4 regions of the Streptomyces sp. NPDC101234 genome follow, and region 3 is predicted to be linked to each of the others. Evidence: riboswitches for the same ligand, from Rfam matches in the RefSeq annotation. Region 3 holds a riboswitch; each other region holds the start of a gene.

Region 1 (7,343 bases), on a different contig from region 3:
CCGTTGACCAGCAGGTTCGGGAACGCGGCGGGCAGCGCCACCGGCTCCTGCTCCTGGCCGTCGTAGTTGGGCGCGAAGTCGACCGTGTCCTCGTCGATCGACTCGGTCATCAGGCTGGTCGCCTCGGCCATCCGGCACTCGGTGTACCGCATGGCGGCCGGCGGGTCGTCGTTGCCCAGCGAACCGAAGTTGCCGTGGCCGTCGACCAGCGGGACCCGCATCGAGAACGGCTGGGCCATGCGCACCAGCGCGTCGTAGATCGACGCGTCGCCGTGCGGGTGCAGCTTGCCCATCACCTCGCCGACCACACGCGCGCACTTCACATAGCCGCGCTCGGGGCGCAGCCCCATCTCGTTCATCTGGTAGACGATCCGCCGGTGCACCGGCTTGAGACCGTCGCGGGCGTCCGGCAGGGCGCGCGAGTAGATGACCGAGTACGCGTACTCGAGGTAGGAGCCGCGCATCTCGTCCACGACGTCGATATCGAGGATTCTCTCCTCGAACGAGTCGTCGGGCGGCGGGGTCTTCGTGCTGCGGCGGGCCATCGCTGCCGGCTCCTTGCTCATGCGTGAACGGATCTGACGCGGACCATTGTGGACCGCGGTACTGACAACCCGGGCCAGGACCCGGTCTCCGCGGCCCGCCCCGGTGCCTCGGAGGCGTTCGGAAGCGGGTGGGACGCAGGCTACGCGATCCGCTCTGGGCGTACGTCGTGCGGGAACTTCGCCGGGTCCCCGCACGCTTGCATACAGTGGCAGGACCGGCAGAAAAAGCCGGTTCTAGACCGCTTCCGCGAGCGAAGGGACGTACATGCCCATGGGTCACACGACCACGGCCGAGGCAGGCTCCGGAGGCCTGACAGCGACCGAGCACCGCTTGGCCAACGGTCTGCGGGTGGTGCTCTCCGAGGACCACCTGACCCCGGTCGCGGCGGTCTGCCTCTGGTACGACGTCGGCTCCCGGCACGAAGTCAAGGGCCGTACCGGTCTGGCTCACCTTTTCGAGCACCTGATGTTCCAGGGCTCCGCCCAGGTGAAGGGCAACGGCCACTTCGAGCTCGTCCAGGGCGCGGGCGGCTCGCTCAACGGCACCACGAGCTTCGAGCGCACCAACTACTTCGAGACCATGCCCGCCCACCAGCTGGAGCTCGCCCTCTGGCTGGAGGCCGACCGGATGGGCTCCCTGCTCGCCGCCCTGGACGACGAGTCGATGGAGAACCAGCGGGACGTCGTCAAGAACGAGCGCCGCCAGCGCTACGACAACGTGCCCTACGGCACGGCGTTCGAGAAGCTGACCGCCCTCGCCTACCCGGAGGGCCACCCCTACCACCACACGCCGATCGGCTCGATGGCCGACCTGGACGCGGCCACCCTGGAGGACGCCCGCGCGTTCTTCCGCACGTACTACGCGCCCAACAACGCCGTCCTGTCGGTCGTCGGCGACATCGACCCGCAGCAGACGCTCGCCTGGATCGAGAAGTACTTCGGCTCCATCCCGGCGCACGACGGCAAGCCCGCCCCGCGCGACGGCTCCCTGCCCGAGATCATGGGCGAGCAGCTGCGCGAGGTCGTCGTCGAGGAGGTCCCCGCGCGGGCGCTGATGGCCGCCTACCGGCTCCCGGAGGACGGCACGCGCGTGTCCGACGCGGCCGACCTGGCCCTCACCGTCCTCGGCGGCGGTGAGTCCTCCCGCCTCTACAACCGCCTGGTACGGCGCGACCGTACGGCCGTCGCGGCCGGCTTCGGCCTGCTGCGGCTCGCCGGGGCGCCCTCCCTGGGCTGGCTGGACGTGAAGACCTCCGGTGACGTCGAGGTGCCGGTCATCGAGGCCGCCATCGACGAGGAGCTCGCCCGGTTCGCCGAGGAGGGCCCCACGCCCGAGGAGATGGAGCGAGCCCAGGCCCAGTTGGAGCGCGAGTGGCTGGACCGGCTCGGCACCGTCTCGGGCCGCGCGGACGAACTGTGCCGGTTCGCCGTCCTGTTCGGCGACCCGCAGCTCGCCCTGAACGCCGTCCAGCGCGTCCTCCAGGTCACCCGCGAGGAGGTCCAGGAGGTCGCCAAGGCCCGTCTGCGGCCCGACAACCGCGCGGTGCTCGTCTACGAGCCGCTGTCCGCGGAGTCCGCGGAGCACACCCAGGAGGCGGGGCGCGGCGAGGACCCGGAGCAGGAAGCGACCGTAGAGGCCGGCAACGATAACGAGGAGACGGCCAAGTGACCGAGCTCGCCAGCATGGACTTCCATCCGCAGCCCCAGCCGGGCGAGGCCAGGCCCTGGGCCTTCCCGGCCCCCGAGCGCGGCACCCTGGACAACGGCCTGACGGTGCTGCGCTGCCACCGCCCCGGCCAGCAGGTCGTCGCCGTCGAGGTGCTTCTCGACGCGCCCCTGGACGCCGAACCGGCGGGCCTGGACGGCGTTGCCACCATCATGGCGCGCGCGTTCTCGGAGGGCACCGACAGGCACTCCGCCGAGGAGTTCGCCGCCGAGCTGGAGCGGGCCGGCGCCACGCTCGACGCGCACGCCGACCACCCCGGCGTCCGCATCAGCCTGGAGGTCCCGGCCTCCCGCCTCGCCAAGGGCCTCGGGCTGCTGTCCGACGCCCTCAGGGCGCCCGCGTTCGCCGACAGCGAGGTCGAGCGGCTGGTGCGCAACCGCCTCGACGAGATCCCGCACGAGCTGGCCAACCCCAGCCGCCGGGCCGCCAAGGAGCTCTACAAGGAGTTGTTCCCGGCGACCGTGCGGATGTCCCGTCCGCGTCAGGGCACCGAGGACACGGTCGAGAAGATCGACGCGGCCGCCGTCCGCGCGTTCTACGACCGGCATGTCCGCCCCGGCACCGCCACCGCGGTCGTCGTCGGCGATCTGACCGGTATCGACCTGGACGAGCTGCTCGGCGAGACCCTGGGCGCCTGGCACGGCTCCACCGCCCAGCCCCGGCCGGTTCCCTCGATCAGCGCCGACGACACCGGCCGTGTCGTCATCGTGGACCGCCCCGGCGCCGTCCAGACGCAGCTGCTCATCGGCCGCGTCGGCTCCGACCGGCACGACCGCGTCTGGCCCGCCCAGGTGCTCGGCACCTACTGCCTCGGCGGCACCCTCACCTCCCGCCTGGACCGCGTCCTGCGCGAGGAGAAGGGCTACACCTACGGCGTCCGCTCCTTCGGGCAGGTCCTGCGCTCCGCCCCCGACGGCAGCGGCGCCTCGATGCTGGCCATCAGCGGCTCCGTGGACACCCCGAACACCGGCCCCGCCCTCCAGGACCTGTGGACGGTGCTGCGCAAGCTCGCCGCCGAGGGCCTCACGGACGCCGAGCGCGATGTCGCCGTGCAGAACCTCGTCGGTGTGGCGCCGCTCAAGTACGAGACGGCGGCGGCCGTCGCCGGCACCCTGGCCGACCAGGTCGAGCAGTACCTGCCGGACGACTTCCAGGCCACGCTGTACCGCCAACTCGCGGGCACCGGCACGGTGGAGGCCACCGCGGCGGTCGTGAACGCCTTCCCGGTGGACCGGCTGGTGACCGTGCTCGTCGGTGACGCGGCACAGATCAAGGAGCCCGTCGAGGCGCTCGGGATCGGCGAAGTCACCGTCGTCGCGGCGGAGTAGTTCCACGCAGTTCCACGCAGTTCCACGCAGTTCCACGCGTAGCTCCACATAGCTCCACGCGCGCGTGCGGAGCCCTGGTGGCCGTCGGCCACCAGGGCTCTCGTATGTCCGAATTGGGGCGGAGGTTGCCTGTCTGCCCTGTGGGATGCGCTACAAAAACCGCGATTCGTTTGGGTATTGAAAGCACGCCCTCATAGGTTCTTCCGGGCTGTCCGTCAGGCACTGCGCCGCGCCCGCGGCACCGGACAGTCATCGCCGAGTCCCCGTACGGCGCGAGCCAGGGGAGCCGGGGACCCATGCAGTCCCTGGGGTGAATCGGGCGCCCGCGCGTGTCGCGAGGGGGCCCGTAGGAGACCTTCCTGCTCCGAACCCGTCAGCTAACCCGGTAGGCGAGAGGGAAGGAAAGGACCAGCCTCTACATGGCGTTCATGTGCGCCTCCGGGAAGCACCGTCGTCCCGGCCGGGTGAAGCGCACCACCGCGCAGGCCGCCGGTATCGCGGCCCTCACCACCACCGGTGTCATCGGCACCGTCTCGGCCGCTCCGGCGCTCGCCGCCGAGAACTCCGTCGAGCAGACCGGCCTCACCCCGGTCATCACGGTCAGCGACTCGGTCGCCGACCAGATCGACGCCCAGGCCGCCACGCAGCAGGCCGCCGCCGAACGCAAGGCGGCCGAGGAGGCCGCCCGCAAGCAGGCCGCGGCAGAGGCCAAGAAGGAGCGCGAGGCCAAGGTGCGCGCCGCCCGCGAGGCCGAGCGCAAGCTCCTGAACGCCTTCGTCGCGCCGATCTCCGACTCGTACGTCTCCACCGGCTACAAGACCGGCGGCTCCCTGTGGTCCTCCGGCACCCACACCGGAATCGACTTCCACGCGGCCAGCGGCACGGTCGTGCACGCGGTCGGCACCGGCACGGTCGTCTCCACGGGCTGGGGCGGGGCGTACGGCAACCAGATCGTCATCAAGATGGCCGACGGCATGTACACGCAGTACGGACACCTGTCGTCCATCGGCGTCTCGGTGGGCCAGAAGGTCACCCCGGGCCAGCAGATCGGCCTCTCCGGCTCGACCGGCAACACGACCGGACCGCACCTCCACTTCGAGGCCCGCACGACCCCGGAGTACGGCTCCGACGTCGACCCGGTCGCCTACCTCCGCAAGCACGGCGTGAACGTGTGACGCGGATGATGTGAGCACCGCGAGATCCTTCGAAGCCCCGGCCCCGAGCCGGGGCTTTCGCCGTTTTCGTGCCCCCGGTGTCCAAAATATATCCCTGGATTCCGGCCCGCCGTCGGAAATTCCCGCTCATTGCAATAGAGTCACCGAACGGGCGCCACTCGGCGGCGTTTCACGGGGATTAAGGCGGAGGTCGGACATGCGTATTCCGGCGCACTCGGTATGCACTGCGATCCGGGACGACATCGTCGCGGGTGTCTACGAGCGCGGCAGCCGGCTCACCGAGGAACTCCTGGCCCGCCGCTACGGCGTCTCGCGCGTCCCCGTCCGCGAGGCCCTGCGCACCCTGGAGGCCGAGGGCTTCGTGGTGACGCGCCGGCACGCGGGCGCGTGCGTCGCCGAACCGACCGAGCAGGAGGCCGCCGACCTGCTGGAGATGCGCCTGCTCCTGGAGCCGCTCGGCGCCTCCCGGGCGGCCCAGCGCCGCACCGAGGCCCACCTCAAGGTGCTGCGCGGACTCGTCCGGCTGGGCCAGGAGCGGGCCAGGCGGGGCAACAGCGAGGACCTGCGCTCGCTGGGCGGCTGGTTCCACGAGACGCTCGCCCAGGCCTCCGGCAGCCAGGCCCTGACCTCGACACTCACCCAGCTGCGGCACAAGATCGCCTGGATGTACACCGTCGACGCGCCCGCCGACCCCGTGGACTCCTGGGCCGAGCACGGCGCCATCGTGGACGCGGTGACACGTGGCGACGGAGAGCGTGCACGGGCGGTCACCGCACTGCACACCGAGCGCTCGACGGCTGCGCACCGGCTGCGTTTCGCCGGCGGCGCGGACCGGGCGAACGGTGTGAGGACTTCGCAACACCCCGTAAACATGTCGGGCCTGCGGCATTAACACGCGCACCGTATACAAAGAGGTGTTATTCGGTGGAGCCGTATTTCCGCTGCCCTTATTCATGCGTGCCGGGAATTCCCGGTGGCATGTCATTCGCGTGCCCGCTGCAAATGTTCGGCGCGGTGCAAAAGACCTGCCGTGTGCGAGCGGGCATCGACGCCGGGTAAAGCCGGGAGACGGAAACGGCGAGGCCGCGCCGCCCTCGAACGGGGTGGCGCGGCCTCGGTCGTGAGGTGCGGGCGCTATGGCGCTCAGACGGTCTCGGGGAGCTCCTCGAGACCCTCGGCGACCAGCTTGGCGAGGCGGTCGAGGGCGGCGTCCGCGCCCTCGGCCTCGGAGGCGAGGACGATCTCCTCGCCGCCCTGGGCGCCCAGGCCCAGGACAGCCAGCATGGAGGCCGCGTTGACGGGGTTGCCGTCGGCCTTGGCGATCGTCACCGGGATACCTGCGGCCGTGGCGGCCCGGACGAAGATGGAAGCGGGGCGGGCGTGGAGACCCTCGGCCCAGCCGACGTTGACGCGGCGCTCAGCCATGTGATGCTGCCCTTCGGTTTTCAGGGTTGTCTAGACCAGTTTCCCATATCGTGAAGCATCCCCGGAGCGGGCATGGGCCCCCTCCGGGTGTGTCGTCGGACCGCGGCCTCGGCCCGACTTCCGTCCTGCACAGACTGCCTCGCGCCGTTGTCGGACGCGAGCCGTACTCTGGGGCCCATGCAGACCCCGGCGGACCCGCAGGACCGGCACGAGTACCCGTCCCACTGGGAGGCGGACGTGGTACTGCGCGACGGCGGCACCGCGCGCATCCGGCCCATCACCGTCGACGACGCCGACCGCCTGGTCAGCTTCTACGAGCAGGTCTCGGACGAGTCGAAGTACTACCGCTTCTTCGCGCCGTACCCCAGGCTCTCCGCCAAGGACGTCCACCGCTTCACGCACCACGACTTTGTGGACAGGGTGGGACTCGCGGCCACCATCGGCGGCGAGTTCATCGCAACCGTACGCTATGACCGCATTGGCCCGGGCGGCATGGCCGCCTCCGCGCCCGCCGACGAGGCCGAGGTGGCCTTCCTCGTCCAGGACGCCCACCAGGGGAGAGGCGTCGCCTCCGCTCTCCTGGAGCACATCGCCGCCGTCGCGCGCGAGCGCGGGATCCGCCGCTTCGCCGCCGAGGTGCTGCCCGCCAACACCAAGATGATCAAGGTGTTCATGGACGCCGGCTACACCCAGCAGCGCAGCTTCGAGGACGGCGTCGTCCGCCTGGAGTTCGACCTGGAACCCACGGACCGCTCCCTCGCGGTCCAGCGCGCGCGGGAGCAGCGCGCGGAGGCCCGTTCGGTACGACGGCTGCTGGCGCCCGGATCCGTGGCCGTGATCGGTGTCGGCCGCTCGCCCGGCGGGGTCGGCCGCAGCGTCCTCGGAAACCTCCGCGAAGCCGGCTTCACCGGCCGCCTGCACGCCGTGAACCAGGCCTTCCCGGCGGACCTCAAGGAGGTCGACGGGGTGCCCGCCCACCGATCCGTCCGGGACATCGACGGGCCGGTGGACCTGGCCGTCGTCGCCGTACCCGCCGAGCACGTCCCCGACGTCGTCACCGAGTGCGGCGAACACGGCGTCCAGGGCCTCGTCGTCCTCGCCGCCGGGTACGCGGAGAGCGGCCCGGACGGCCGCGAACGCCAGC
Region 2 (7,343 bases), on a different contig from region 3:
GATCCCACAGGGTGATCGTCCCTGCCTCGCCTCCGGTCGCCAGGAGGACGCGGCCATCGGGCAGGGGCAGGGCCGTCATCGAGCGGATACGGTCGGGATGTCCCGGCAGCGCGGCATGGACTAGTCGACCGTCTTCCGGATTCCACAGGCACACCGCGGTCCGGTCCCCGGCGTCGGCGCCGGCGACGAGCGTCGGCCGACCGGGGCGGGACACGACCGCCAGTGAGGTGACGCCTCCGACGGAAACGGGCATGGAAACGGGCGCGGAGTCGGAGAACACCGTCAGGTGGCCCCAGGGTGTGCCGTCGGCGGTGAGCAGGGCCCTCCCGTCCTGCCGGAGCCGGGGCGGCGCTTCACCCGGCCGGTCGGCCGCCGCCGACCGCACCGTCGCAGCCGGCTCGTCGGCAGCCGTCCACCCTTCCCACAGGTGGTTCTGCGGGTGCGCGCCGTCCGGGTTCTCCGCCAGACCGTCGGCGATCGCCCAGCTCCGCTCGCAGTCCCAGCAGCGGAAGGATCCGGTGAGCGGCATCAGTCTGCGGGCCCATTCCCTCCCGGCCCGCCCTGGGGTGCCCTTGACCGCGACCAAGCCGGCGACGAGACACAGGACGGCCCGCCCCGGTGTTTCGGGGGGTACCCCGGCCGCCGCGACTTCGCGTGCCACCCGAAGGAAGGGCTCCCATCCCTCTCCCAGCACCTCCTCGCGCAGGGCCGTTGCGACCTCGCCCCATGGGTGTTCCCCGGGACGGACATGGGCAGGATCAGGCAGCTCGGGAGCCTCGGAAGGTGGACGCACGGGGTCCACGAAGAAGTCGGGGATCTCGGTATCGGCCCCGCACCCGGGACACACCAGCAGAAGGTGCCCTTCCCGGGGCGTGAGAGACCACAGCGCCGCTGCGGTGTGATGACCGGCGAAGGCGACACAGCACAGCGCGAGGGAGGCGCAGACCTCGGCGGGAGAGCCGGCGGCGAGGAGGCTCCGTACAGCCGCCTGCTCGGCCAGACGAAGGGCGGCGCCGAACCCCGCCTCGAGATCGGCCGGGACGGGGGGCCGGTCCTCCGCGGTCACGACGCATCCCATGTCCACCCAGAAGTCCACGGTCTGTCCCGGAGGCAAGGCCGCTGCCGCCTCCACGAGATGGGGCAGGGCCGCATAGGTCCCGTTGAAGACGGTTCCGTCATCCATGAGTCCGCCGCTCAGGTGCTTCCAGGTCTGCCTCCAGGCATCGCCGCCGCGTCGGGGTCACCGTGCCGGGCCGACTCCCGGACGACTGCGACCAGTGCCTCGCCTTGTGCCCAGCGGTCGGTGATCGCGTGGGCGAGGGCCTCGGCCGCGTCCGTGTCGCCGCGCCGGGCCAGCTCCCGGACCACCTCGATCAGTGCCCTGGCCCGTGCCCGGCGGTCGGTGATCGTGTGAGCGAGGGCCGCTGCCGCGTCCGTGTCGCCGTGGCGGGCCAGCTCCCCCACGATCTCCGCCTGCCGCCCCACGCGCAGATCGGGGTCGATCCGGTCGGCGAGGGCCATGGCCCGCCCGGCCTGCCCTCGCCGGGCCAGCAGGAGTGTCACGGCCCTCAGCGGCATGTCGTGATCACGGCCGGCGCCGTTCCCGAGCAGCGCCTCGGCCCGGTCGGCCAGGGCCAGGGACACGTCATCGCCGGCGGTTTCCGGGACGGCGTCCAGCACATACGCCATCTCCCCGGCGCCGAGGAAGGATCCGGGTGCCGGCGGGCGGGCGTCGAACCCGGCGACGTCTCCTTCGAGGGCCACGTCATGGTCGGAGGCGTCGGCGAGTGCCCACCCGCACAGCCTGTCCCCGGCGCCGGCGAGGGGTCTGGACGGAGGGCGCAGCAGAGCGTCGAGCCGGTCGAGGTCTCCGCTCAGGGCCTCCCAGGCCAACACCGCCGCCAGGGGCCGGGACCACGCAGCCCGGTCGTGGGATCGGGCGAAGTCCTCCACTACGCAATTCCCCACAGGAGACCCCTCGCGCACCGGGACACGGCCCGGACTCCGCGGACACCGGCACCGAGTGATCCCGGCGCACCTACCACCTATTGTCGGCCGTGCCTTCACCAGCCCTGCACCCCACCCGAGTTGGCGGAGGTGAGGGCTGGGGGAGCGGGCTGCGGGCAGGAACGACGAGAAAAGGCCGGCTCACCCGCGGACGTGCAGATGATCAGGCCGGTCGCACCACGCTGTGGATGATCGACTCGCCTCCGTAGTAGATCGACTCCTCCCGGACGTACGCGCCGGGCTTCGGAGCGTGGATCATCATGCCGTTGCCGATGTAGATGCCGACGTGGCTGATGTCGTCGTAGAAGAAGACCAGGTCGCCGGGCTGGGCGTCGGCGAGGGAGACGGTGGTGCCGGCGTTCACCTGGTCGTAGGTGGTGCGGGGCAGGGAGACGCCCGCGGCTTTCCAGGCGGCCTGGGAGAGGCCGGAGCAGTCGTAGGAGCCGGGGCCGGTCGCTCCCCAGACGTACGGCTTGCCGATCTGCGCGCGGGCGAAGGCGATCGCCTTGGCGGCCTTCGTGGCGTAGGCGGAGTCGGAGGAGGACGAGGAGGACGAGGAGCCGCTGGAGGACGACGTCGAAGACGAGGAGGACGAGCTGTCCTGCTTGGCTGCGGCCGCGGCCGCAGCCTGCTGCTTCGCGAGCTCCGCCGCCTTGCGCGCCGCCTCCTCCTGCTTCTGCTTCTCGATCTCCGCGAGCCGTGCCTTCTCCTGGGCCGTCAGCTGCGACAGCAGCTCCCGCGCGGAGGCCAGCTTCGTCTGGACGGTGGTCTTGGCGGTCTTGAGCTCGTCCTGCGTGTCGGTGAGCGTCTGGAGGCTCTTGGCGGCCTCCTGCCGCTTCTTCATGGTCGCCGACTGCTGTGTGACGTAGTCGTCGACCGCGCCCTTCTGACGCGAGGTCAGCCGGCTCATCAGCTGTGTCTCGTCGAAGTAGTCCTGCGGATTGTCCGCGAGCAGGAAGGTCTCCGTGTCGGGGGTCGTTGCCCCGGTCCGGTACTGGGCCGCGGCGAACGACCCCAGTTCCTCACGTGCCTTGTTCAACCGGTCGGTCCGCTGGGCGACGTCGTCGAGCAGGGTGTCGACCTGCCTGCGCTGCGTACCGGTCTTCTCCTTGGCCGCGTCGTACTTCTCGGTGGCCGACTCCGCCTGCCGGTAGAGGGCGTCGACCTTCTTCTCCACCTCCTCCAGGCTCGGCTTGCCGTCGTCGGAGGGTGTGGCGTTGGCCGTCTGGGAGAGCAGGGCCACGGAGGTGAGGGCGGCGGTGGCCAGGGCGGGGGTGCGTATGCCGGCTACGCGCGTTGCGGAGGGTCGGGACTTTCGGTGCGACGCCAACGGGGGCGACTCCTTCCATGTTCCGCCTACCGAGTTAGCTGTCGGGTTCGGGCGGGTGCTTCGGAAGGGTTGCCCTACGGTCCGTTCCCCGTGGGAAGTCGGGACCGATTCACCCCAAGGTCGGTGTGGGTCCCCGGCTCCGGCGGCGCGGCGGCGCACCGGACTCGGCGGAGGCCGTGCGGCCCGGCGACGTTCGCCGGTGGGTGTCGTACGGCCTGCCCGGCACGCTAGCCAACTCGTGTGGTCCGTGTGAAGGTTGATGTGCGATATGCCCGATACATTTTCGTGACCTGAGTGTTGAGTCTCATGCGATGCGGTTGTTTAGGTGGCGTATGTCACGACTTGTTCGGTTCGGGTGAGCGACTCACTCCTTCGGCGGTCGGGGGTCAGGGCGCCCGTGACCTGCGATCGCTGAATGTGATGGACCGAATCCGTCGGGTGGCCGGGGTGAGTTTTCGGGGTGGCGACCGGTTGTCGGTGGGGCGTCCTAGACTCGGAGAGCGATGAGCAGCCTCTTTGACGACAGCTTCCTGGCGAGCCTCCAGCCCCCGCGCGGCCAGGAGGAGGAACCCCCGCCGCCGCCCGAGGACGAGCACGTACCGGAGCCGATTCCGGACGATCTGTTCGGCGGGCGGTTCGACGTGCCCCCGGACCGGGACGCCTACTACCGCGACGGCGCCGCCCGCCCCGCCCTGGACCCGGCCGCGCTCCTGGAGGGGCTGAACGAGAACCAGCGCGCGGCGGTCGTGCACGCCGGCTCCCCGCTGCTCATCGTGGCCGGTGCCGGCTCCGGCAAGACGCGTGTGCTCACCCACCGCATCGCCCACCTGCTCGGCGAGCGCCATGTCCACCCGGGCCAGATCCTCGCGATCACCTTCACCAACAAGGCCGCGGGCGAGATGAAGGAACGCGTCGAGCAGCTCGTCGGCCCGCGCGCGAACGCGATGTGGGTGATGACCTTCCACAGCGCGTGCGTGCGGATCCTGCGCAGGGAGAGCAAGAAGCTCGGCTTCACCTCCTCCTTCTCGATCTACGACGCGGCCGACTCCAAGCGGCTGATGGCCCTGGTCTGCCGTGACCTGGACCTCGACCCCAAGCGCTTCCCGCCGAAGTCGTTCAGCGCCCAGGTCAGCAACCTGAAGAACGAGCTGGTCGACGAGGAGGACTTCGCCGCGCGCGCGAGCGACGGCTTCGAGAAGACCCTCGCCCAGGCCTACGCCCTCTACCAGTCGCGGCTGCGCGAGGCGAACGCCCTCGACTTCGACGACCTGATCATGACCACGGTCAACCTGCTGCGCGCCTTCCCGGACGTCGCCGAGCACTACCGCCGCCGCTTCCGGCACGTCCTGGTCGACGAGTACCAGGACACCAACCACGCCCAGTACGCGCTGGTGCGCGAGCTCGTCGGCACCTCCGGGCACCCCACCGACGTACCGCCCGCCGAGCACGACCTCCCGCCCGCCGAGCTGTGCGTGGTGGGCGACGCCGACCAGTCGATCTACGCCTTCCGGGGCGCGACGATCCGCAACATCCTCCAGTTCGAGGAGGACTACCCGAACGCGACGACGATCCTCCTGGAGCAGAACTACCGCTCCACGCAGACGATCCTCTCCGCCGCCAACGCGGTCATCGAGCGCAACGAGTCCCGCCGCCCCAAGAACCTGTGGACCAACGCGGGCGCGGGCGCCCGGATCACCGGCTATGTCGCCGACACCGAACACGACGAGGCCCAGTTCGTCGCCGACGAGATAGACCGTCTGACGGACGCGGGTGACGCGAAGGCGGGCGATGTCGCCGTCTTCTACCGGACCAACGCCCAGTCCCGTGTCTTCGAGGAGATCTTCATCCGCGTCGGCCTGCCCTACAAGGTCGTCGGCGGTGTCCGCTTCTACGAGCGCAAGGAGGTCCGGGACGTCCTGGCCTACCTCCGGGTCCTCGCCAACCCGGAGGACTCCGTCCCGCTGCGCCGCATCCTCAACGTCCCCAAGCGCGGTATCGGCGACCGCGCGGAGGCGATGATCGACGCCCTCTCCCAGCGCGAGAAGATCAGCTTCCCGCAGGCGCTCAAGCGCGTCGACGAGGCGTACGGCATGGCCGCGCGGTCGACGAACGCGGTCAAGCGGTTCAACACGCTGATGGACGATCTCCGTACGATCGTGGAGTCGGGCGCCGGACCGGCCACCGTCCTCGAAGCGATCCTCGAACGCACCGGCTACCTCGCCGAGTTGCAGGCCTCCACCGATCCCCAGGACGAGACCCGGATCGAGAACCTCCAGGAACTCGCCGCCGTGGCCCTGGAGTTCGAGCAGGAGCGCAGCGAGGGTGAACAGCCCGGCGGGCTCGCCGACTTCCTGGAGCGGGTGGCCCTGGTCGCCGACTCCGACCAGATCCCCGACGACGACGAGAACGGCGACGGCGTCATCACCCTGATGACCCTGCACACCGCCAAGGGCCTCGAGTTCCCGGTGGTCTTCCTGACGGGCATGGAGGACGGCGTCTTCCCGCACATGCGCGCCCTCGGCCAGACCAAGGAGCTGGAGGAGGAGCGGCGCCTCGCGTACGTCGGCATCACACGCGCGCGGGAGCGGCTGTACCTCACGCGGTCGACGATGCGCAGCGCCTGGGGCCAGCCGTCGTACAACCCGCCCTCGCGCTTCCTGGAGGAGATCCCGGGCTCGTATCTGGAGTGGAAGCGGACCGGGGCGACGGCGCCGGTGTCCTCCGGGCCCGCTTCGGGCGTGGCGGCCTCGCTCTCCTCGACCCGCTCGCGTTCCTCGGCGTCGGGCGCGTCCGGTTTCGCCACCCGGCGGACCTCGGAGAAGCCGGTGGTCTCGCTGGCCGTCGGCGACCGTGTCACCCACGACCAGTTCGGCCTGGGCACGGTCGTCGGGGTGAAGGGCACGGGCGGGAACGAGGAGGCGACGATCGACTTCGGGGACGGCAAGCCGAAGCGACTGCTGCTGCGGTACGCGCCGGTGGAGAAGCTGTAGAAGACGGATGAGCCCCCGCCGCCGGCGGGGGCTCACTCGGAGGATGAACTCAGAGGATCAGGTGGGATCCAGTCCGTGGCTCCGCAGCCACGGCAGCGGGTCTATCGCGGCGCCACCCGCCGGCCGGACCTCGAAGTGCAGGTGCGGGCCGGTCGAGTTGCCGGAGTTCCCGGAGTACGCGATCGGCTCGCCGGCCTTCACGGTCGTACCGGCGGCGACACGGTACGACGAGAGGTGGCAGTACCAGGTCTCCGTGCCGTCCTTCGCCGTCACGATCATCATGTTGCCGTAGGCGCTGTTCCACTTCGTGGAGACGACGCCGTCGGTCGCGGCCATCACCGTCGTGCCGTAGGAGACCGGGAAGTCGATGCCCGTGTGGACGGACATCCAGTTCACTCCGGCCTGGCCGAAGTAGGCGCTGAGGCCCTTCTGCGTGACCGGAAGCACGTACTTGGGACGCAGCCGCTCCTTGCGGGCCGCCTCCGCCGCCGCCTTCTTCTTCTCGGACTCCTGCTGGGCCTTGAGGTCGATGCGCTCCTGGGTCCGGCTGGCCCGGTCGGCGAAGTCGTCGGCGCCCGCCGAGAGCGTCCTGAGCTGGGCGTCCAGCTTGCTGTTGGCGGCGGACGGTTTCACCGACTGCGCGTCGGAGGCCGAGGCCGTCGTGTCCTTGTCGTCGCCGGTGAGATTGCCGACGGAAGCGGCGGCGATCCCGGCGACGCCCATCACGCACGCGGAGGGCACGGCGATGGTCAGCAGCGCGGACCTCTTGGGGGGCGTACGACGGCGGGAACGCGCTCCGGCGCGGGAGCCGGCGCGTGTCGCCGAGGCCGGGGCGGCCGGGGCGACCTCTTCCTGGTCCTCCAGCAGTGGCGTTACTTCAGGTAGCTCACCGCTCGCGGTCGACTCCCCGTCGTCCGGGGATTCCTCCGCGAACTCCTCGTAGGGGAGCTGCTCGAAGGTCTGGGTCGCCAAAGGGTCGAAGGAGCCGTCGGACGGAGTCGCGTGCTCGGGCTCGG
Region 3 (7,343 bases):
CCGGGGCGGATGATGTCGTTGCCGCCCGCGCAGAAGGAGACCAGGTCGGGGGCGAGTTCCAGGGCCTGCGGCACCTGGTCCGCCACGATCTGGTCGAGCAGCTTCCCGCGCACGGCCAGGTTGGAGTACTCGAAGTCGCCCTCGGGCCGCCGGTCCGACAGCAGTACCGCGAACCGGTCGGCCCAGCCGACGAACGCCCCGTCGGGGCCTGGGTCGCCGACGCCCTCGCTGAAGCTGTCCCCCAGCGCCACGTACGACCCGATCACTGATGCATTGTCACTCTTCGAATCGTCTGCCACATCGGACCATGATTCACCTTCGGCTGTGACCTACGCGACCGTAATAAGGGGTTGACGATCGGTGAGATAAGACACTTTCAAATACTCTGCCAAGCCTGGAATAAGGCTCTGATCACCGGCGTTGACGGTTTGATCGCCGGACTCGGAAGTCGCTGATCCGAAAGTGGCTCCAGGTGGTCCGGAACGCGAAGTGCCCGCCCGTATAAGGCTCCGGGTCGGCGTAGTCGAACACCAGCCGGCCGTTGTTCCACCACCGTACGGCCCGGCCGTCGGAGACGATCCGGACGCGGTTGGGCCGGTTCGCGACGAGCAGGGGCTCGGTGTAGTCGTAGATCAGCGGCCGGACGCCGGGCTCGCCGACGTAGCGGCGCAGCCGGGTGGTGGTGTTGTAGTTGGCGCCGAAGCCGACGTAGTAGGTCTTCAGGTAGTCGTAGTCGGCGAGCGCGCCGGTGCGCGAGGGGGCGAACAGGTCGTCCGGGGAGCGCACATCGGTGGCGTTCCAGAAGTTGTTGAGGTCGGAGACGCGGTCGTCGGCGCCGCCGGCCGACACCGGGGTCGCGGTGTACTCCAGGACGTACGACCCTTCGAGCCGGCGCCGGAACCAGACGGTCGCGCCCGCGGGCACGTCGACCTCCAGGATCCCGCGGGCCGCGGTGACCGTGCCGCCCTGCTCCAACTCCACGAACCACTGGCCGAGGCCGTGGCGGAAGTCGTCGGCGGCGATCAGGCCGTGGTGCGGGGCGGCGGCGGTCGCGGGTGCGGCGGGAGCGAGGGCCGCGAGGGCGGTTCCGGCGGCCAGGACTCCGAAGGCTCGGCGGGTGGTCGTCATACGGCGGGTTCCTTCCGGGGCGGCACGGCGAGGGAGTGATAGAAAGCGCTTGCAGCCATGGAGGCCACTGTGCTGCCTCACCGCCCTCGCTGTCGATGCCCCGGACACACCCGCCACAGGAAAGCAACGCACCGAAGGCCGGACCCGGGGATCGGGGGTCCGGCCTTCGGAGTGTGTGTCGGGCCAGGAGCGGCGCCGGCGTCAGCCGACGGCGAGGCCCTTCGCGCGGAGGTAGGCGACCGGGTCCACGTCCGAGCCGTAGTCGGGGGTGGTCCGGATCTCGAAGTGGAGGTGCGGGCCGGTCACGTTGCCGGTGGCACCGGAGAGGCCGATCTGCTGGCCCGCGGTCACGGTCTGGCCGACCGAGACGGAGAGCGCGGAGAGGTGGCCGTACTGCGCGTAGTAGCCGTCGGCGAGCCTGATGACGACCTGGTTGCCGTAGGCGCCGCCCCAGCCGGCCGTGACGACCGTGCCCGTGCCGACGGCCTTGACCGGGGTGCCGCTCGGGACGACGAAGTCGACGCCCGTGTGGTAGCCGCTGGACCACATACTGCCGGCGACGTGGTAGCCGGTGCCGAGGGTGCCGCCGGAGACCGGAAGGGCGAAGCCGGCGGCGGTCGTGGTGGCCGAGGAGGACGACGAAGCGGCGCCGGACGACTGCGAGTCGGACCGTTCCCCGGAGCGGGAGTCCGAGGTCGAGGTGTCCGGCGTCACGGTGTGGCGGTCGCCGAGCGTGAGCTCGAGGCCGGGGTGGATCAGCGAGGGGTTGTCGCCGACGGCCTGCCGGTTGTCGGCGTAGAGCCGGTGCCAGCCGCCGCTGACGTGCTGCTCGCGGGCGATCTTCGCCAGCCAGTCGCCGGAGACCACGGTGTAGCTGCGGTGCCCGGAATACGCGGCGGCGGACTTCTTCACAGCCGCCCTCTTCACGGCCGTCTTCTCGACGGTCGGAATCGACTGCGCGGCCTTTTCGGACACGGACTGCACAGTGGCCGCGTGGGCGCCGGTGGCCCCCATGAGCGGCAGGGCCAGCGCTGCGCCACCGGTACCGGCGACGGCTATGGAGCGGGTGAAACGCTGGCTCTTGGGGCGGCGGTGCTTACCCTTCGCGGGCATGGCGCATTCCTCTCCGACGCCTGCGAGGTGAGCTGTCGGGTTCGGGCTGGAGCTGCCCGGCCACGCGAAAAAGACGTGACTACACCCCTAGCCGTCCCGGGAACCGGAACAGGCGGTCTTACCTGGTGGGTCCCCCGCTCCTGCCGGGCACGGGTGAGTGTGTGGGGACTCCGGACGGCGGCAGGATTCGGCGTTCCGTCCGGATGTGCGGCGAACGTAAGCGAGCAGGACGCGCGTGGACAAGGGACCGGTTCCCGCTGTCGGAGTTCCACTTGATCCGCTACGGGAATTCCCGGTCACCCTCCGTGAATTCCGTCCGCGCGCGTTTTTCGATTCCCCTGAAAAGCTCGCGAATTACGTGGACATGACGCGCGACGGACGGTCACGAATATGACGCTCCTCACGCACGTCACACCACGTCCCCTTATTTCAGGCCGAGTTATGGCGAAGGTGCTAATTCAGACATAAGAGTCAGATGCGGCGTAGCTGGATTACCGTCGCATCCAGGTCACCCTTCAGGCCGACCCGCAGCCCGTGGTGCAACAGCACGGCACCTCGGTACACTTCGCCGGTTTCGCGGCATTCGTACGATGCCGTCGGGTCCAGTCCCTGCAGCCGCAACGCCGGCACCGGCTCGCCGTAGCTCTGCGCCTGGAGCCAGGCGAGGACGACGGTCTCGTCGCCGAGCGTGTACTGCACGGCGCTGAGCCCGCCGGTCGGCGGCCGCAGCCGGAACTGGTCGCCGCGCTGCACCAGGGGCCGGATCTCCTTGTAGAGCTCCACCCAGCGGCCGGCCTCGGCGAGCTCCTCCTCGGTCCACTGCGAGAGGTCGCCACCGACGCCGAGCGCACCCGCCATGGAGCTGACGAAGCGGAAACGCAGCGAGCTGACCCGGCCGTTGAGCTGGTGGTTCGGGCTGTCGGTGACCCAGGCGGACATCACCCGGGCAGGGTGGATCTGGCTGAAGCCGTGCTGGATGGCGAGCCGGTCCAGCGGGTCGGTGTTGTCGGAGGTCCACACCTCGTCGGTACGGGTCATGATGCCGAGGTCGATCCGGCCGCCACCGCCGGAGCAGGACTCGATGGCGACGTTCGGGTGGGCCGCGCGGATCCGGTCGAGCAGGGCGTACAGCCCTCGCACATGGTCGACCCAGAGGCGCTGCGGGTAGGGCTCGCCGGGCCAGCCCGCGTCGGTGAAGCAGCGGTTGAAGTCCCACTTGACGTAGTCGATGGGGGCGTTGGACAGCAGGGTGTCGAGCTGCTGCCAGAGGTACTCCTGGACGTCCTCGCGGGCGAGGTTGAGCACAAGCTGATTACGGAGTTCCGTCCGCTTCCGCCCCTCCTGGTACTGGACCCAGTCGGGGTGCGCGCGGTACAGGTCGCTGTCCGCGTTGACCATCTCGGGCTCGACCCAGATGCCGAACTGCATGCCGAGGGCGTGCACATAGTCGGCCAGGGGCTTGAGGCCCTTCGGGAAGCGGTCCGGGTTGGGGGTCCAGTCGCCGAGGCCCGCGCGGTCGCTGGTGCGGGCGCCGAACCAGCCGTCGTCGACCACGAAGAGCTCGACACCGATGGCGGCGGCCCGCCGGGCGAGGGTGGCCTGCTGCTCCTCGGAGATGTCGAAGGTGGTGGCCTCCCAGGAGTTGAACAGCACCGGCCGGTCCTGGTCGGCGTCCGGGATGATGTACGCACGCTGGTAGGCGTGCCAGGCACGGCTGGCCCCGCCGAAGCCGCCGTCGCTCCACAGGCCCGCGAAGACGGGGCTGGTGTACGACTCCCCCTCGGCCAGCATCAGCAGGCCGGAGTCGTCGTAGCCGGCGCCGCCGGTGATCTGCACGCGCGCGTCCGGCAGCTGGGCTACGGCGATCCGCCAGGAGCCCGACCAGCCGAGGGCGCAGCCCCAGACCTCGCCGCGCTCCTCGGTGGCGTCCGTGTCGAGGGCGACCCAGGGCAGGTGCTGGTGGCTGGTGTGGCCGCGGCGGCTGCCGATGACCTTCTCGCCGTACGTGAGCGGGGCCTGGGTGAGCCGGGACTCGGCGGCCCAGCGGCCGTGCAGCTGCGAGAGCCGCCAGCCCTCGCGGTCGGGCAGCGTCCAGGCGGCCGGGTCGGCACGCAGCAGCTCCACGCGCGCGTGCCCCTCGTTGCCGACGGTCACCCAGCGTTCGACCACGTCGTCGCGCATCCGGTAGTGCAGGGTGATGAGGATCCCGTCGTCACGGAAGCGCAGCCGGAGCTCGTCGCCCTGGGTCTCGTACGACTCGAAGGTCCACTCGGTGCCGCGGCGCTCCTCGGTGCGCAGGGACAGCGCGGGACGGACGAACCGGGGACCGCCCTCGACGGGGTACTCCTCACGGCCGTCGAGCGGGGACTCGAAGGGCCAGTAGCCGGGCAGCGGGTGCACGGCGAGGGCCTCGGCGTCGGCGAGCTGAATTCTTGGGCCCCAGTGCAGATGGAGCAGTTCCCCGGCCTCCGTGAGGTGCAGCGCGTAGCTGCTGCCGGGGCCCGACAGGAGCCAGGTACGTCCGTTTTCGGCGATGTCCACCATCGAGAAACCTCACACAAGGGCCAACAGATCCGCTCAAGCACCAACATCATCAAGTGCCGCGGCCTCTGAGGCAACGCCTGTGGACAACTCATTGCCCGTGGAAACCGATGTCGTATGGTCGAGCCAGTGCCCGTCGACGAGCAGCGCCGACGGGGCCGGCCGGGAGGAGCCCCCCGTGACGCAGCAGGTCCCGTCGACCGAGCCCGAGCTGGCCGGTGTGCGCAACTTCCGTGACGTGGGCGGCCTGCCGACGGCGGACGGGCGGCGGGTGCGGCCGGGCGTGCTGTTCCGCAGCGGGCATCTCGCGCACGCGACGGAGCAGGACGCGGAGTTCCTCGCCTCCCTCGGCCTGCACACGATCTTCGACTTCCGCAACGCGGCCGACCACAAGCTGGAGGGCCCGGATGTCGAGCTCCCCGGCGTGCGGAACGTGAACCTGCCGCTGACCGACCCGGCGCACGGCGCCGAGTTCTGGAAGATGGTCCGCGAGGGTGACATCGAGCAGCTGCGCGGGCTCCTGGGCGACGGCAGGGCAGCGGACCGGATGGTCAACTCGTACCGCACGATCGTCAAGGAGCGCACCGGCGAGCACTCGCGCGTGCTGCACGCGGTCGCCGAGGACAGTGTCCCGGCGCTGATGCACTGCGCGGCCGGCAAGGACCGGGCCGGCATCTCGATAGCCGTCTCGCTGCTCGCGGTGGGCGTGGAGCGGGACGCGATCCTCGCCGACTACCTGGAGTCCAACGCCAAGCACCGCCGTTACAAGGTGCGGCGCAGCGGCAGCGGGGAGAGCGTGTACAGCCCCGAGGTGATGGAGCTGCTCAGCCCGCTCTTCGACGCCCGCGCGGAGTATCTGACGGCGGCCATCGAGAGCATCGAGGAGACCTGGGGTGACGTGGACACGTACCTCACGCAGGGGCTCCGGCTCGCCCCCGAGACCCGGGAGCGGCTGCGCGAGCGCCTCCTCGACTGAGGGCGGGGCCCTGGGCTCAGCCCTTGCCGCCGACGGCGAACAGCAGGTAGAGGAACGCGGCGAAGACGTGTCCGACGGCGATGTAGATGATCAGCCGGACCCACAGGGCCCGGGGGAACTTCTCCTCGAAGTTGCTCACGGCATCTCTCCAGTGATCGGCCCCAGGCACAGCGCGGCCAGGGGACTCTGCAGCAGGGTGTGGACGAACAGGAGCTCGACACCGTCGTGGTCCTCGGCGGCGAGCCGGTGGGGGGTCAGCGAGTCGAAGTGCGCGCTGTCGCCGGGCGCGAGCACGTGCGTGGTGTCACCGAGACGGAGCCGGAGCCGCCCGTGCAGGACGTACAGCCACTCCTCGCCGGGATGCACCCGCACGATGTCGCCCTGCGAGCCGTACGGCACCCGGACGCGCAGCGACTGCATCCCCCGGCCGGGCGCACCGGACTGCCAGTACGTCCAGCCGCCGGCCTTGGTCGGTTCCATGTCACCGGCGCGGATGATCGCGTCCCGGTCGGCGACGGTCTCCCCGAGCAGCTCCGAGACCGTCGTGCCGTAGACACGCGCGAGTGCGAGTAGCATCGGCAGGGAGGGCTGGCGCTGCCCCGTCTCCAGCCGGGACAGGTGCGCGGGCGACAGCCCGGCCTCCCGGGCGGCGGCCTCCAGGGTGAGGCCGGCACGGCGGCGCAGGGAACGCAGCCGCGGGGCGACGGAGGGCAGGTCCTCGACCGGCCCACCCGCTCGCTCGTTCTCGGAGGTGTTCATGCCTCCATTCAGCCGCGTTTTTGCCTCCGCGGCAATTTTCTTGCCTCAGAGACAAAACACTAGCGGTTCGCCACCGCCTGCTTGATCAGGGTCCTGCCGAAGTCCCACATCAGGCCGCCGCCGCTGTGCGCGTCGTCCATCACGTCCGTGAAGGCGTCCACGAAGCGGTCGACGTCCTTCTCTTCGACGATCAGCGGCGGGATGAGCTTGATCACCTCCAGGTGGTCGCCGGAGACCTGGGTGAGGATCCGGTGGCGTTGCAGCAGCGGTACGACGACCATCTGGGCGAACAGGCCCTTGCGGGCGGCCTGGAGCATGGTCCAGCGGCTGCGCAGCTTGAGCGAGCTCGGCCTGCCGAACTCGATGCCGATCATCAGGCCCCGGCCGCGTACGTCGGCGAGCAGCTCGTACTTGTCGGTCAGTGCCGCGAGCCGGGACCTGAGCTGCTCCCCCGTCGCCCGGGCGTTGGCGACGATCCGGTCGTTCTCCATGACGGCGAGGACGGCGAGCCCGGCGGCCATCGCCTGGGCGTTGGCACCGAAGCTCGCCGAGTGGACCAGGACGCGGTCCATGGACGAGTAGACCTTCTTGAAGATCCAGTCCTTGCCGAGGGTGGCGCCGACCGGGACATACCCGCCGGACAGCGCCTTCGCCACGCACACCAGGTCCGGCTCCACGCCTTCCTCGTGCTGGTAGGCGTAGAAGTCGCCGGTGCGGCCGAGGCCGGTCTGCACCTCGTCGGCGATGAGCAGCGCCTTGTGCCGGTGCAGCAGTTCCTGGGCGGCGCGCAGATAGCCGGGCGGGGCCTCGTGGACGCCCTTGCCCT
Region 4 (7,343 bases), on a different contig from region 3:
GCCGACCGTCCCTACCTCGCGCTCGTGGGGCTGAACACGGTGTTCGCGCTGTGCAACGTCATGCTCAGCATCGCCTTCCCGCCGTTCGTCGACCGCCGGCTGCCCGAAGTGACCTGGGCGGTCGGTCCGCTGCTGGCGTTGAACACGGTGGTGCAGGCCGTGCTCCAGACCCCGGTCGTGCGTCTGATCCGGCCGCTGCCCCGGCACAGGTCGCTGTGTCTGGCCGGCGTTCTCTGGGCCGCGTGGGCGGGTCTGACGGCCGGCCCGCTGTGGCTGCCGCGGGCTCTGTGGGTGCCCTGCCTCACCGTGGCCGTGCTGTGCTACTCGGCGGCCCAGCTGGTGCACTCCCCCGTCTCGAACGCGCTGTCCGCGGATGCCGCGCCCGACGGGATCCGCGGCCGTTACATCGCCGTCTTCCAGTACTCCTTCGCCATCGCCACGGTCGTCGCCCCGCTGCTGTTCTCGCTGCTGCTCGGCATGTCGAGCGCGGCTCCCTGGATCACCCTGGCGGCGCTCGCCCTGGCGACGGTTCCGGGCATGCTGGCCCTTGCCCCGCGCCTGCCGCACGCCGCGTCGGCGACGGGCGCAGCCGGGCGGAGCGCCGCCTGAGACCGCACGGAGTGAGCACGACGCCGACCGCATCCGGCTGTGCCGCAGCATCCGGCTGTGCCGCGTGCTGCCGCCACCACCGCGCTACAGCTGCCGGTCCGCTCGCCGGCCGACCGAAGTGAGGGCCGCCGGGCCACCGTTGGCCAGGCCCTTGTGGGTCACCGTCCGCGACGGGCCGAGCTCGTGCGCGAGCCGTTGCGCCGACGCCGAGCCCGCGCGGAACAACCGCTCGCACTCGGCGCCGTACTTACCGTCGTCCCGGGCCCGCACGAGCAGGAACTGTGGTTCTTCGCGGGGCATACCGGGTCAGCGCAGCCGTACGCCGGTCAGTACCCCGTCGCCCACCTCGTGGAGTGCGACGGCGAACTCCTGCTCCGTGGTGAGCAGTTCGTGGAACGCGGCCACCTGTTCCCGGTGGCTCGACGCGTTGTCGACGGCCAGCACGCCGTACGGCTTCAGGATCCGCCGCAGATGCGGCCAGTAGTCCACGTACGCCGGCCGCTCGGCGTCGAGGACGACCAGGTCGACGGTCGCGTCCGGGGTGCCGGCCAGGACCACGGCGCCGTCGCCGTGGACGACGTCCACGTGGTCGCCGACCCAGGCGCGCGCCAGGTTCGCCCGTGCGGCCGCGACCCGCGCCCCGTCGATCTCCACCGTCGTCAGCCGGCCGCCGGTGTCGCGGACCGCGTCGGCGAACCAGATCGCCGAGTAGCCGTTGGAGGTGCCGATCTCCAGTACGGACGAGGCGTGCCGGGCGCGGATCAGGGTGGCGATCAGCCGGGCGGCGTCCGGGGTCATGTTCCGCAGCCGGAGCAGCCGGTCGGCGAGCGGGCCGTCGTGCGCCCGTCCTTCCCGGTGGAGGTCGTCGAGAACATGCGCCAGCTGGTCGTCCACGGAGGCTCCCGTCACAGAGGTGCGTGAGTTCTCGTTGCTAGCACATCCGGCCGGTCCGTGCCGGGGCTCAGCCCGCGTTGAGCTCCGTCAACTCGCCCAGCGGCAGGGTGTGCTGGGTGTGCAGGACCTTCGCGCGCAGGTAGCGGACGTTGTGGGCGGTGCTGAAGACACCGGTCGGGACGCGGTCCCGGACGGTGACGTCGAGTCCGCGCAACTGCTCGGCCTTGTCGGGGTTGTTGGAGAGCAGGTCGAGCTCGTCGATGCCGAGGGCGCGCAGCATCTGGGCGGCGGCGGTGTAGTCGCGGGCGTCCTCGGGGAGGCCGAGGGCGGCGTTCGCCTCGTAGGTGTCGAGGCCCTGGTCCTGGAGGGCGTAGGCGTCGAGCTTGTTGTAGAGGCCGATGCCGCGTCCCTCCTGGCGCAGGTAGAGCAGGACGCCGCCGCGGTCGGCGATGCGCTCGACGGCCTCGCGCAGCTGGGGGCCGCAGTCGCAGCGGGCGGAGCCGAAGACGTCGCCGGTCAGGCACTCGGAGTGCAGGCGGACCAGCGGGAGGGTGCCGGGGGCGGGGTCGCCCAGGACGACGGCCACGTGCTCCTGGCCGTCGGTCAGGCCGTGGAAGGTGACGAGCTCGGCGTCGACGCTGTAGCCGTCGTTGAAGCGCAGCGGGACCCGGACGCGGGCGCGCTGGGTGGCGGCGGGGTAGTCGGTCATCGGGTTCTCCTGTGTCCGGGTGCAGGACGGTTGTCCCTGTGGGGGACGTCGCGGGCGCCTGCTTCAGATTTGAAGCAGATCCACGGCTGGAACCCTACCCCATGTTTTAAATTTGAAGCAACAGATTTCTGTGAGGAGCCTGAACCCGGGGTTCACGAAGAGGAGGAACCGGAACAGGGGGACGAGCGGCGCCGCCACGGCACCTCGTCGGACGTCGGCCGCGGGGCCTCGTCACCCTCCAGTGCCCGCGCGATCACGGAGCTGATCTCCTGCAGCTGTTCCACCTGGTCCTCGGAGAGACGGTCGAACACCGCCGCCCGTACGGTGTCCACATGGCCCGGCGCCGTGCGCTCCAGCACCGCCATGCCCTCGTCCGTCAGGATCGCGAAGCTGCTCCGCTTGTCCCACTGGCAGTCCTCGCGCCGGATCAGCCCGTCCTTCTCCAGCCGGGTCACGGCGTACGTCAGCCGGCTGCGGGTGATCTTCGCCTTCGCGGCGAGATCGGTCATCCGCAGCTTGCGCTCCGGCTCCTCGGAGAGGTTGGCCAGGATGCCGTAGTACAGGTGCGGCATGCCGGCGTCCTGCTGGAGCTGGCGGTCGATCGCGTCCTCCAGGAGGTTCGTCGCCGCCATGAATGCGCGCCAGGCGCGCTGCTCCTTCGGGGTGAGCCAGCGAGTCGTCATGGGGTCAGTGTAGGTTTGTTTCAAACTTTAACCAAGCGTCCAGTTCGCAGGTCTCGTCCCACCGCCCCCGCCCGCCCGCCGCCGAGAGTGAGCGCGTCCGATGCCGTACCCCCACGTCCTGCTGTCCGCCGCCGTCTCCCTCGACGGCTACCTCGACGACACCGGCCCCGACCGACTGCTGCTCTCGTCCCCGGCCGACTTCGACCGCGTCGACGAGGTGCGCGCGTCCGTCGACGCGATCCTGATCGGCGCCGGCACGATCCGCGCGGACAACCCGCGGCTCCTGGTCAACGACCCCGGGCGGCGTGCGGCCCGGGTCGCCGCCGGGAAGCCGGAGTACCCCCTCAAGGTCACGGTCACCGCGACCGGCGACCTCGACCCGGACGCGAACTTCTGGCACACGGGAGGCGAGAAGGTCCTCTACACGACGGATGCGGGTGCGGATCGGGCGGCCGCCCTGGGCGTCGCCGCCGACATCGTCGCCCTCGGCGCCGACCTCGACTGGCGCCGCCTCCTGGAGCATCTGCACGACGTACGGGGCGTACGGCGCCTGATGGTCGAGGGCGGCGGCACCGTCCACACCCAGCTCCTCCAGCAGGGCCTCGCCGACGAGGTCCAGCTGGTGCTGGCCCCGCTGTTCGTGGGCGACCCGAAGGCGCCGCGCCTGTTCGGTCCCGGCGGCTACCAGGCCGGGCGGCTGCGGCTCCTGGAGAGCCGCCGTATCGAGGACGTCGTCCTCATGCGCTACGAGCCCACGGCCCCCGGCGAGGGCGCGCCGGCCTTTGCCGCCGACCGCCACTGGCTGCGGCTCGCCTGTGAGCTGGCGGCCGAGTGCCCGCCGTCCCGGACGGCGTTCAGCGTCGGCGCGGTGGTGGTCGCGGCCGACGGCACGGAACTGGCCCGCGGCCACTCCCGGGAGGCCGGCGACCCCGTGGTCCACGCGGAGGAGGCGGCCCTGGCCAAGATCGACCCGGCCGACCCCCGCCTGCCCACGGCCACGGTCTACACCAGCCTCGAACCCTGCACCCACCGCTCCTCCCGCCCGCACCCCTGCGCCGAGCTGATCCTCAGGGCGGGGGTACGCCGGGTGGTGACGGCGTGGCGCGAGCCCGACACGTTCGTGGCGGCCGCCGACGGGACGGGGATGCTGAGGGACCGCGGGGTGGCGGTGGTGGTGCTCGGGGAGTACGAGGAACTGGCGAAGGCGCCGAACGCGCACCTCGTGTGACGAGGGCCCCTCGTAACCCGTGTGACTTCCCCTCTTCCGATGGCGTATGCTGGTTTCACCGACGCGGGGTGGAGCAGCTCGGTAGCTCGCTGGGCTCATAACCCAGAGGTCGCAGGTTCAAATCCTGTCCCCGCTACTGAAGGCCAGGGCCGGAATCCGAATTCTAGGATTCCGGCCCTGAGTCGTATCCCGTCCGCGCTGATGGGCGCAGCCTCGCCGCCGTCACACTCGGTGTCCGGACGACCGCCCTCCGCGTAACATCTGAGACACCATCAAAACGCGTGTGACTCCTGGTGTGAACAGGAGGTCCGGTCAACTCGCCCGTTTTTCGCCTGTCGTGGCAGGTAAGTCCATGCTGTGGAAGCTTAATGATCAAGGCGAACAGCTTGGAATCTGACGGCTGGGTCTATTAACGTTCGATAACGCAGCGCGGTCGTCCCAGCCGTCACCCGCGACGGCTCCGTGCGCACGCGCCGAATCCCGTGAGGGAACCGGGGAACCACCACCTTGGGGTGAATCGCGAGGCTACCGCCGGGTACAAAACGGCCGGTATACGCGCGTAGGAGACCTTCTGCTCCGAACCCGTCAGCTAACCCGGTAGGCGGCGGAAGGAAAGGAGTGCGCCCGCGTGGCGTCCAACCCACCTGCCCCGACAGCTCCGTTCGTGCCCAGCCAGCGGCAACCCGACACCTTCGGCTACGGCAGCTACCGCACCGACGAGGGCCCCTGGGAGGAGTGGAACCCCACCGAGGACTCCCTCGACCCGGTACGCGGCCGGCACCGGGTCGCCAAGCAGCGCGGCGGCGGGCTCGCCCGCAGCTCCACGGTTCTCGGCGTCGGTGTCATCGCCGCCGTCGGCGCGGGCGGCATGGCCAGCGCCAACACCGGCAAGCCGCCGGTCTCCATCTCCATGCCCGACCTGTCCTCCGTCGACTCCCTGTTCGGCGGGAACGGCGGCCACCAGGCCACCCAGACCGCGCTGAGCAGTGTCACCACGACGACCGCCACCGACGCGGACTCCTCCTCGTCCGACGCCGGCGAGGCGCTGCGCAACCGGATCATCGCCCAGGCCGAGCGGCAGCAGAACCAGCTCGACACCAAGGCCGTCGCCGCCGCCGACAAGGCGATCTCCGCCGCGGAGGCCAAGGCGGAGAAGGCGGCCGCGGCCAAGGCCGCCGACTCCAAGGAGAAGGCGCAGGCCACCGAGAAGCAGAAGGCCGAGCAGGCCCGGCTCGCCGCGCTGGCCAAGCAGTACACGCTGCCGGTCGTCTCGTACACGATCACCGGCACCTTCGGCCAGGCCGGCTCCATGTGGTCCTCCGGCTACCACACCGGCCTCGACTTCGCGGCCCCCACCGGCACGCTGATCAAGGCCGTCCACAGCGGTACGGTCACCGAGGCGGGCTGGGCCGGCTCCTACGGCTACCGCACGATCCTGACCCTGGACGACGGCACCGAGCTGTGGTTCTGCCACCAGTCCTCGATCGGCGTCTCGGTCGGCCAGAAGGTCTCCACCGGCGATGTCATCGGCCGCGTGGGCGCCACCGGCAACGTCACCGGACCGCACCTCCACCTGGAGGTCCACCCCGGCGGCCAGGCCACCGCCATCGACCCGATGACCTGGCTGCGCGGCAAGGGCCTCAACCCCTGACGGACACTTCCTGATCTCCGGCGGTCCTGACGACAACCCCCCCGACGTCAGGGCTGCCGGTCAGGCGTGTCGGGCCTGCTCCTGCCAGCTGCCTGCTCTCCGGCTGCCCTCCGCTTTTACGAGAACTTCGTATAGCCCCGGCATGGTGTGCCAGGTCACCGATGTTGAACTGAAGCATGACTGCTTCTTCCGCTTCCGCTTCCTTCCGTAAGCTCGGCGCCTCCGACCTGGAGGTCTTCCCGCTCGCCCTCGGCGGCAACGTCTTCGGCTGGACGGCCGACGAGGCCACCTCCTTCGCCGTCCTGGACGCCTACGCGGCCGCGGGCGGCAACTTCGTCGACACCGCCGACGCCTACACGGCCTGGATCGAGGGCAACAAGGGCGGCGAGTCCGAGACGATCATCGGCAAGTGGGTCAAGGCGCGCGGCAACCGCGACGACGTCGTCATCGCGACGAAGGTCAGCCAGCACCCCGACTACCTCGGTCTGTCGGCCGCCAACATCAAGGCCGCCGCCGACGCGTCCCTGCGCCGCCTCGACACCGACCACATCGACCTCTACTACACGCATTTCGACAACCCCGAGGTCCCGGTCGAGGAGATCATCGGCGCGCTCGACGAACTGGTGAGGGCGGGCAAGGTCCGGCACATCGCCGCGTCCAACATCACGCCGGAGCGCCTCCAGGAGTCCCTGGAGTTCTCCGACCGCGAGGGCCTCGCCCGGTACGTCGCGCTGCAGCCCCACTACAACCTGGTCTCCCGGGACACCTACGAGGGCCCCCTCCAGGACCTGGCCTCCCGCACCGGCCTCGCGGCGGTCCCGTACTTCTCCCTGGCCGCCGGCTTCCTCACGGGCAAGTACCGCCCCGGCACGACCGTCGACAGCCAGCGAGCGGGCCGCGCCGCCCAGTACCTGGAGTCCGAGCGCGGCCAGAAGGTCCTGACGGCCCTGGACGAGGTCGCCGAGACCCACAGCGCCCCGATCCCCACGGTCGCCCTGGCCTGGCTGGCGGCCCAGCCCACGATCACCGCCCCGATCGCCTCGGCCCGCACGGTGGAACAGCTCCCGCCCCTGCTGGCAGTCGCAGACCTCCACCTGACAGAGGAAGACCTGAAAAAGCTGACGACCGCATCGGCATGAGCTGACGGGTGGCGGTGGCGGTGGCTTCGGCATGAGCTGACGGGAGGCGGTGACGGTCGCTTCGGGGCGACGTCGGAGGGGTGTGGCACTGCTCTCCCCTCCGCCTCACGCCTCCTCTTCCGCCGCAACGGCGCGCACTCGCAACGGTGCGTTTCGGCGGTGCCGGGCGATCGTGGTCCTGGCGGAGAGCTTCGGCGGCGTCGGGCTGATGGCGGTGGCCTGGCGCCGTGGTCGGACTTCCGGGGCTGCTGCCTTCGCCGTTCACCCTCTACGCCCCGCACCCTCTCTTCCGCCGCAACGGCGCTCGGCCGTAACGGCGCATTCCGGCGGTGCCGATCGGCCGTGGCCCTGACCGCTACGTCTGGTACGGGTTGTACGTCGGATACGGTGCCGCCGTTCCGTACCATCCCGGCGCCCCGTAGACCGGCGC

The links. A riboswitch is a leader RNA that binds a small molecule or an ion and turns the genes downstream of it on or off. The one in region 3 is predicted to bind cyclic di-AMP.
Region 1: another riboswitch for cyclic di-AMP. It lies ahead of ACIRR9_RS34350 (M23 family metallopeptidase); the one in region 3 lies ahead of ACIRR9_RS21070 (peptidoglycan DD-metalloendopeptidase family protein).
Region 2: another riboswitch for cyclic di-AMP. It lies ahead of ACIRR9_RS00580 (NlpC/P60 family protein); the one in region 3 lies ahead of ACIRR9_RS21070 (peptidoglycan DD-metalloendopeptidase family protein).
Region 4: another riboswitch for cyclic di-AMP. It lies ahead of ACIRR9_RS51155 (M23 family metallopeptidase); the one in region 3 lies ahead of ACIRR9_RS21070 (peptidoglycan DD-metalloendopeptidase family protein).

What each region holds. Positions count from the first base shown of each region.
Region 1 covers NZ_JBIWOA010000022.1:115,133-122,475, reverse strand. Annotated here, with positions in the region: gene ACIRR9_RS34365 (DNA topoisomerase (ATP-hydrolyzing) subunit A) at 1-545, opposite strand, end outside; gene ACIRR9_RS34360 (M16 family metallopeptidase) at 811-2,214, shown strand; gene ACIRR9_RS34355 (M16 family metallopeptidase) at 2,211-3,599, shown strand; cyclic di-AMP (ydaO/yuaA leader) riboswitch at 3,843-4,006, shown strand; gene ACIRR9_RS34350 (M23 family metallopeptidase) at 4,019-4,774, shown strand; gene ACIRR9_RS34345 (GntR family transcriptional regulator) at 4,971-5,666, shown strand; gene ACIRR9_RS34340 (HPr family phosphocarrier protein) at 5,918-6,199, opposite strand; gene ACIRR9_RS34335 (GNAT family N-acetyltransferase) at 6,377-7,343, shown strand, end outside.
Region 2 covers NZ_JBIWOA010000001.1:113,992-121,334, forward strand. Annotated here, with positions in the region: gene ACIRR9_RS00570 (WD40 repeat domain-containing protein) at 1-1,183, opposite strand, end outside; gene ACIRR9_RS00575 (hypothetical protein) at 1,195-1,953, opposite strand; gene ACIRR9_RS00580 (NlpC/P60 family protein) at 2,171-3,337, opposite strand; cyclic di-AMP (ydaO/yuaA leader) riboswitch at 3,346-3,517, opposite strand; gene pcrA (DNA helicase PcrA) at 3,841-6,327, shown strand; gene ACIRR9_RS00590 (M23 family metallopeptidase) at 6,385-7,343, opposite strand, start outside.
Region 3 covers NZ_JBIWOA010000011.1:45,319-52,661, forward strand. Annotated here, with positions in the region: gene ACIRR9_RS21060 (SGNH/GDSL hydrolase family protein) at 1-266, opposite strand, end outside; gene ACIRR9_RS21065 (DUF6250 domain-containing protein) at 412-1,128, opposite strand; gene ACIRR9_RS21070 (peptidoglycan DD-metalloendopeptidase family protein) at 1,330-2,241, opposite strand; cyclic di-AMP (ydaO/yuaA leader) riboswitch at 2,246-2,407, opposite strand; gene ACIRR9_RS21075 (alpha-galactosidase) at 2,713-4,785, opposite strand; gene ACIRR9_RS21080 (tyrosine-protein phosphatase) at 4,961-5,758, shown strand; gene ACIRR9_RS21085 (DUF6126 family protein) at 5,775-5,897, opposite strand; gene ACIRR9_RS21090 (helix-turn-helix domain-containing protein) at 5,894-6,517, opposite strand; gene ACIRR9_RS21095 (aspartate aminotransferase family protein) at 6,577-7,343, opposite strand, start outside.
Region 4 covers NZ_JBIWOA010000055.1:20,607-27,949, reverse strand. Annotated here, with positions in the region: gene ACIRR9_RS51190 (MFS transporter) at 1-609, shown strand, start outside; gene ACIRR9_RS51185 (hypothetical protein) at 694-909, opposite strand; gene ACIRR9_RS51180 (O-methyltransferase) at 916-1,503, opposite strand; gene ribA (GTP cyclohydrolase II) at 1,571-2,212, opposite strand; gene ACIRR9_RS51170 (MarR family winged helix-turn-helix transcriptional regulator) at 2,365-2,895, opposite strand; gene ACIRR9_RS51165 (dihydrofolate reductase family protein) at 2,996-4,123, shown strand; tRNA gene ACIRR9_RS51160 (tRNA-Met) at 4,186-4,259, shown strand; cyclic di-AMP (ydaO/yuaA leader) riboswitch at 4,585-4,744, shown strand; gene ACIRR9_RS51155 (M23 family metallopeptidase) at 4,752-5,774, shown strand; gene ACIRR9_RS51150 (aldo/keto reductase) at 5,951-6,913, shown strand; gene ACIRR9_RS51145 (PrsW family intramembrane metalloprotease) at 7,269-7,343, opposite strand, start outside.